One region of the Streptomyces sp. MAI_2237 genome, then DNA from elsewhere that is predicted to be linked to it. Evidence: predicted binding sites of a transcription regulator. Region 1 holds the regulator's gene; each other region holds the start of a gene.
The links. Region 1 encodes HspR, which represses chaperone genes until heat shock. Its sites were predicted from a motif close to TTGAGNNNNNNNNNCTCAA; they were not measured.

Region 1 (2,265 bases):
CAGCGCCATCGGCAGCGTCCGCGGCGGCGGTTGGGACGACATCGTCGCCCCGGCCGGCGAGGCGTCCTACTACGTCGTCGCCGTGGACGGCACGGGCGCCGAGTCCGCGCCCTCCGAGGTGCTCACCGTCGACCGGCTGGGTCGGGTCACCCAGACCGGACCGGCCGCGCCGAGCCTGACGCTCGTCTCGGCGGGGATCCCGGCCCGCTCCCCCGTCAAGGTCACGGCCGCACCCGGCGCGGGCGACGAGGGCCGCGTCCTGAAGGGCTACTCCTGGGAGATCGACGGCGCCTGCGGCGCCAGCGGCACCCAGCTGTCCACCACCGGCGACATCTCCTGGACGCCGCCGTACAACGGCCCGTGCACGGTCACCGTGTACGCCGTGGACCCCTACGGGCGCCCCAGCGCCCAGAGTTCGTCGCTGGAGTTCTTCGTCGGCCGCTGACCCGCGAGCCCACGCGAAGGGGCCCGGAGGTCTGCGCCTCCGGGCCCCTTCGTACAGACGTGTCGCTAGTCCTTCGCCTTCTTCGGCCGCCACACCACCAGCGCGCTGGTCTGCTGGACCTCCTGGTACGGCACCAGGTCGCGCCGGTAGGAGGCGTGCACCGCGGCCTCGCGCTGCTGCATCGCCGCCGCGGCGCCGTCGACGGCCGCCTGGAGCTCCACGACGCGCTGCTGGAGCGCGGCGACCTGGTTCTCCAGTTCGATGATGCGCTTGATGCCGGCCAGGTTGATGCCCTCGTCCTGCGACAACTGCTGCACCTGCCGGAGCAGTTCGATGTCGCGGGCCGAATAGCGCCGGCCCCGCCCGGCCGTGCGGTCGGGCGAGACCAGGCCCAGGCGGTCGTACTGGCGCAGGGTCTGCGGGTGCAGACCGGAGAGCTGGGCAGCCACCGAGATGACGTAGACCGGGGTCTCCTCGGTCAGTTCATACGGGTTGCGTCGACGGCCGTCCATCTCGATCAAGCTCCCTTCGCCGCCTGGAACAGCTCCGCCCGCGGGTCCTCGCCCGCGGTCGCCTCGCGATACGCCTCCAGCGCGTCACGAGCCTTCCCCGTCACGTCCTTCGGGACACTCACCTCGACGGTGACCAGCAGGTCCCCGCGGGTGCCGTCCTTGCGGACCGCGCCCTTGCCCCGGGCGCGCATGGTGCGGCCGTTGGGCGTACCCGGCGGCAGCTTCAGGGTGACGGGCGGGCCGCCGAGGGTGGGAACCCTGACCTCGCCGCCGAGCGCCGCCTCGGAGAACGTCACCGGCACGGTGACGGTGAGGTTGTCGCCCTTGCGGCCGAAGACCGGGTGCCCGGAGACATGGACCGTGACGTACAGGTCGCCCGCCGGGCCGCCCCGCTCACCGGGCGCGCCCTTGCCGCGCAGCCGGATGCGCTGGCCGTCGTCCACCCCTGCCGGGATACGGACCTGCATGGTCCTGGACGACTTGGCGCGCCCACTGCCGTGGCAGACCTCGCAGGGGTGCTCCGCGATCAGGCCGCGGCCCTTGCAGTCCGGGCACGGGTCGGTCAGCGAGAAGCCGCCGCCCGAACCCCGGGCCACCTGGCCGGTGCCGACGCACGTCGGGCACACCCGGGGGTTGCCGTTGGCGTCGCCGGTGCCGGAACAGGCCTTGCACGGTGCCTGCGAGGTCATGCGCAGCGGGACCGTCGCCCCCTCGATCGCCTCGGTGAAGTTGAGGCTGACCTCGGTGTCGATGTCCTGACCGCGCCGGGGCTGCACGCGCGTGGTGCCCGAGCCGCCCCGGTTGAACAGGCCCCCGAAGACGTCACCGAGCCCGCCGCCGAACCCGCCGGCCCCCTGACCGCCGCCCTGGGCGCCGCCTCCGAAGAGGTCGCCCAGGTCGAAGTTGAAGGAGCCGCCGCCCGCGCCCGGCCCCGGGCGGAAGCCGCCGTTGCCGAAGAGGGTGCGGGCCTCGTCGTACTCCTTGCGCTTCTTGGGGTCACCGAGGACGTCGTTCGCCTCGGAGATCTCCTTGAAGCGCTCCTCGGCCTTGGCGTTGCCCTTGTTGGCGTCCGGGTGGAACTCGCGGGCGAGCTTCCGGTACGCCTTCTTGATCTCGGCCTCGGTGGCGTCCTTGGGGACGCCGAGGACCTTGTAGTAGTCCTTCTCGATGAAGTCCTTGGTGCTCATCCCCGACGCGCCCCCTTTCCGGTGTTCCGCTCGGTGTCTACGTCAGCCCTCCTCAGGGCCGTTGTCCTTCTCGTCGCCGGCCGCGGGAGCGTCCTCGGCACCCTCGGCCTTGACCGTCTGC
Region 2 (2,265 bases), 2.3 Mb from region 1:
CGACGTGCTCGGCGCCCCGCTCGGCCCGCCCGGCACCCATGTCGACCTCGACGAGTTCTACCGCCGCGGTCTCGGCCAGGGCCTGGACCTGCACCAGCGGCAGGAACGCGGCTACCTGCCGGGCGGGCTGGTGGAGGAGATCCGCGCCCTCAGTCAGCCGCCCCTGCCCTGGGACGCCCAACTCGCCCGCTGGTTCGACGAGTTCGTGCCCAGCCCGCAGCCCGTCCGGACGTACGCCCGCCCCTCCCGCCGTCAGTCCTCCACCCCGGACATCCCGCGCGCGGGCCACTACGTCCCGCCCGAGGAGATCGCCCGCTGCACCTTCGGCGTCGTCCTCGACACCTCCGGCTCCATGAGCCACACCCTGCTGGGCAAGGCACTCGGCGCGATCGCCTCGTACGCCGGGGCTCGCGACGTGCCGGCCGCCCGCGTCGTCTTCTGCGACGCCGCGCCCCACGACGCGGGCTATCTGCCGGTGACCGAGATCGCGGGCCGGGTGCGCGTGCACGGCCGCGGCGGTACGGTCCTGCAGCCCGGGATCGACCTGCTGCACCGGGCGGACGACTTCCCGCCGGGCGCGCCCGTCCTGGTGATCACCGACGGCTGGTGCGACGTGCTGCGCGTCCGCCGCGAGCACGCCTACCTGATCCCGCAGGGCGCCCGGCTGCCGTTCACCGCCCGCGGACCGGTCTTCCGGGTGCGCTGAGCCGGAATGTGATCGGATGGGGACGCAAGCAACAGCAGGAATTCGGAAGGATTCACCGTGGCAACCACGCGCTCCGCACACACCGTATGGGAAGGCAACCTGCTCGAGGGCAGCGGTGTCGTGAACTTCGACTCCTCCGGGGCCATCGAGGCGCAGCCGGTGACGTGGGCCTCGCGCTCCCAGGACGCGAACGGCAAGACCAGCCCCGAGGAGCTGATCGCCGCCGCGCACTCCAGCTGCTTCTCCATGGCGCTCTCGCACGCCCTGAACGGCGCCGGCACCCCGCCCACCAAGCTCGTCACCTCGGCGGACGTCAATTTCCAGCCGGGTGAGGGCATCACCGGCATCCACCTCACCGTCGAGGGCACGGTCCCCGGCATCGACGACGACGCCTTCGTCGCCGCGGCCGAGGACGCCAAGAAGAACTGCCCGGTCAGCCAGGCCCTGGCCGGCACGACGATCACCCTGTCCGCCAAGCTGGCCTGAAACCGCGCCCCCCTGGTGCCGCGCCCCGTGCCCGGGAGCGCGGCACCGGTGTTTTCCGGGGTACCCGGGAGCCGTTCGCCGGGGGTACCCGGGACCTACGCGGCATTGACAACAGCGCACTCAAGTTTTGTGCTGGAGTCTGGGAAGTGCCTGGCGGAAGGGGACGGAGATGGCACGTGCGGTCGGGATCGATCTCGGGACCACGAACTCGGTGGTGGCCGTCCTGGAGGGCGGCGAACCCACGGTCGTCGCCAACGCGGAGGGGGCCAGGACCACACCGTCGGTCGTGGCCTTCGCCAAGAACGGGGAGGTGCTGGTCGGTGAGGTCGCCAAGCGGCAGGCGGTGACCAACGTGGAGCGCACCGCGCGCTCGGTGAAACGGCACATGGGCGACGCGCACTGGCGCTTCCCCGACCAGGGCTCCATCGACGGCACGCGCTACCGGGCGCAGGAGCTGTCGGCGCGGGTCCTGCAGAAGCTCAAGCGGGACGCCGAGTCCTATCTCGGCGAGGACGTCACGGACGCGGTGATCACCGTCCCCGCGTACTTCGACGACTCGCAGCGGCAGGCCACCAAGGAGGCCGGGGAGATCGCGGGCCTGAAGGTCCTGCGGATCATCAACGAGCCGACGGCCGCCGCCCTCGCCTACGGCCTCGACCGGGGCGAGGAGCAGACCGTGCTGGTCTTCGACCTCGGCGGCGGCACCTTCGACGTGTCGCTGCTGGAGATCGGCGACGGGGTCATCGAGGTCAAGGCCACCAACGGCGACACCCACCTCGGTGGCGACGACTGGGACCAGCGGATCGTCGAGCACCTGGTCAAGCGGTTCCAGGGGCAGTACGGCGTCGACCTCGGCAAGGACAAGATGGCCCTGCAGCGGCTGCGGGAGGGCGCCGAGAAGGCCAAGATCGAACTGTCCAGCTCCTCGGAGACGACGATCAACCTGCCCTACATCACCGCCTCCGCCGAGGGGCCGCTGCACCTCGACGAGAAGATGACCCGCGCGCAGTTCCAGGAGCTCACCGCCGACCTCCTCGACCGCTGCAAGACCCCCTTCCACCAGGCGGTCAAGG
Region 3 (2,265 bases), 1.1 Mb from region 1:
CGTGGCGACCTGGCCGCTGGTGCGCCGCTGGCGACACGAGGCCCTCGCGGCCCGCGCTTAGGGCCTGTCGTTTGGATCAGCTCGGCGTCGCGGGGCCTGGCACGCACTCCCCCAGAGGGGGCACCCCCAGCCGCGTTGTCGTCACTCGCCGACTCCCCCACTCTCGGCTTCGCTCGAGCGGGGGGACCCCCATCGCGTCGACTTCCCTCCTCCGCCTTGCAGCCGCACGCACGAGACCCCGATCGGGTCGGCCATGACGCACCGTCCCCTGCAGCCGACCCGATCCAAACGACAGGCCCTAGCTAGACGCGCGGTGCGCCCGTCACCGACATCACCAGGGAGTACAGCGTGGTCGCGGCCGCGATGAACAGGCGGTTGTTCTTCGGGCCGCCGAACGTCACGTTGGCCACCGTCCCGGGCACCTGGAGCCGGCCGATGAGGGTGCCGTCCGGGTCGTAGCAGTGCACCCCGTCCTCCAGGGCCGCGGCCCACAGCCGGCCCTGGTCGTCGAGGCGGATGTTGTCGTAGTGCACGCCCTCTTCGGCCGCGGCGAAGACCTCCCCGCCGGACAGCGTGCCGTCCTCGGCGACGTCGAAGACGCGGATGCGGGCGGCCCGCGAGTCGGAGACGTACAGCCGCCGCTCGTCCGCCGAGAGGATCACGCCGTTGGGCCCCTCGAACCCGTCGGCGGCCAGGTGCACCCGCCCGCTCGCCGGGTCGATCCGGTAGAGGTGGCACGCGCCGATCTCGGACTCGGCGCGGTGGCCCTCGTAGTCGCTGAGGATGCCGAAGTCCGGGTCGGAGAAGAAGACCGTGCCGTCGGAGCGCACGACCGCGTCGTTCGGGCTGTTGAGGCGCTTGCCGTCGTAGCGGTCGGCGAGGACGGTGAGCGTGCCGTCGGGCTCCGTGCGGGTCACCCGCCGGTTGCCCTGCTCGCAGCTGACCAGCCGCCCCTGCCGGTCCAGGGTGTTGCCGTTGACGTGACCGGCGGGGTGACGGAAGACGCTCACCGCGCCGGTGGCCTCGTCCCAGCGCAGCAGCCGGTCGTTCGGGATGTCGCTCCAGACCAGCTGCCGCCACGCGGGCAGGTACAGCGGCCCCTCCGCCCAGCGGCAGTCGTCGTGGAGCACCTCCAGCCGCCCGTCGCCGTTGGCACAGCGCCCCGTGAGGAAGCGGTCGTCCAGAACCTCGTACAGGCCGTTGACCACGTGACCGGACATGTCCACCCCTCGCTGCGTTCGTTCGGAACAAGATCCAACCTACGCGGTGTCAGACCGCTTCTGATCGCTTTCAGCGAACGTCCCGAAACCTCGGGAACATCCGCGGAGTCCCGCGCATTGAGTCGGCATAGCTCAACTTGACTGCCGAAGGGGAGATCATGGCTTCGACGTCCACACCGCTCACTCTGCCTGTGCTGCCGCTCGACGACGAGGTCGTGCTGCCCGGCATGGTGGTTCCGCTGGACCTCAACGACGCCGACGTACGCGCCGCGGTGGAGGCCGCCCAGGCCGCCGCCCGGTCCGAGCCCGGGAAGCCCAAGGTCCTCCTGGTTCCACGCATCGACGGGACGTACGCGAGCACCGGTGTCCTCGGCACCGTCGAGCAGGTCGGCCGGCTGGCCGACGGTGACCCGGGCGCGCTGATCCGCGGCCGCGGCCGCGTGAAGATCGGCGCCGGCACCACCGGGCCGGGTGCGGCGCTGTGGGTCGAGGGCACGCGGATCGACGAGACCGTTCCCGAGCCGCTGCCCGGTCACGTCGCCGAACTGGTCAAGGAGTACAAGGCCCTCGCCACCGCCTGGCTGCGCAAGCGCGGCGCCTGGCAGGTCGTGGACCGGGTGCAGGCCATCGACGACGTCTCCCAGCTCGCCGACAACTCCGGCTACTCGCCCTTCCTGACGACCGAGCAGAAGATCGAACTGCTGGAGACCACCGACCCGGTTGCCCGTCTCAAGCTCGCCACCCAGCACCTGCGCGACCACCTCGCCGAGCAGGACGTCGCCGAGACCATCGCCAAGGACGTCCAGGAGGGCGTCGACAAGCAGCAGCGCGAGTTCCTGCTGCGCCGCCAGCTGGAGGCCGTGCGCAAGGAGCTGCGCGAACTCAACGGCGAGGCGGACGGCGAGGAGTCCGACGACTACCGCGCCCGCGTGGAGGCCGCCGACCTGCCGGAGAAGGTCCGCGAGGCCGCCCTCAAGGAGGTCGACAAGCTGGAGCGGTCCAGCGACCAGTCGCCCGAGGGCTCCTGGATCCGTACCTGGCTGGA

Region 2: the regulator HspR is predicted to act here: its motif matches at 1,298-1,316, upstream of dnaK (molecular chaperone DnaK).
Region 3: the regulator HspR is predicted to act here: its motif matches at 1,338-1,356, upstream of lon (endopeptidase La).

Annotation. Positions count from the first base shown of each region.
Region 1 covers NZ_JAJPGQ010000003.1:1,025,194-1,027,458, reverse strand. Annotated here, with positions in the region: gene LN251_RS15060 (fibronectin type III domain-containing protein) at 1-445, shown strand, start outside; gene LN251_RS15055 (heat shock protein transcriptional repressor HspR) at 511-957, opposite strand; gene dnaJ (molecular chaperone DnaJ) at 963-2,144, opposite strand; gene grpE (nucleotide exchange factor GrpE) at 2,187-2,265, opposite strand, start outside.
Region 2 covers NZ_JAJPGQ010000003.1:3,342,115-3,344,379, forward strand. Annotated here, with positions in the region: gene LN251_RS25725 (vWA domain-containing protein) at 1-706, shown strand, start outside; gene LN251_RS25730 (OsmC family protein) at 764-1,192, shown strand; gene dnaK (molecular chaperone DnaK) at 1,362-2,265, shown strand, end outside.
Region 3 covers NZ_JAJPGQ010000003.1:2,129,296-2,131,560, forward strand. Annotated here, with positions in the region: gene LN251_RS20330 (rhomboid-like protein) at 1-61, shown strand, start outside; gene LN251_RS20335 (SMP-30/gluconolactonase/LRE family protein) at 303-1,220, opposite strand; gene lon (endopeptidase La) at 1,379-2,265, shown strand, end outside.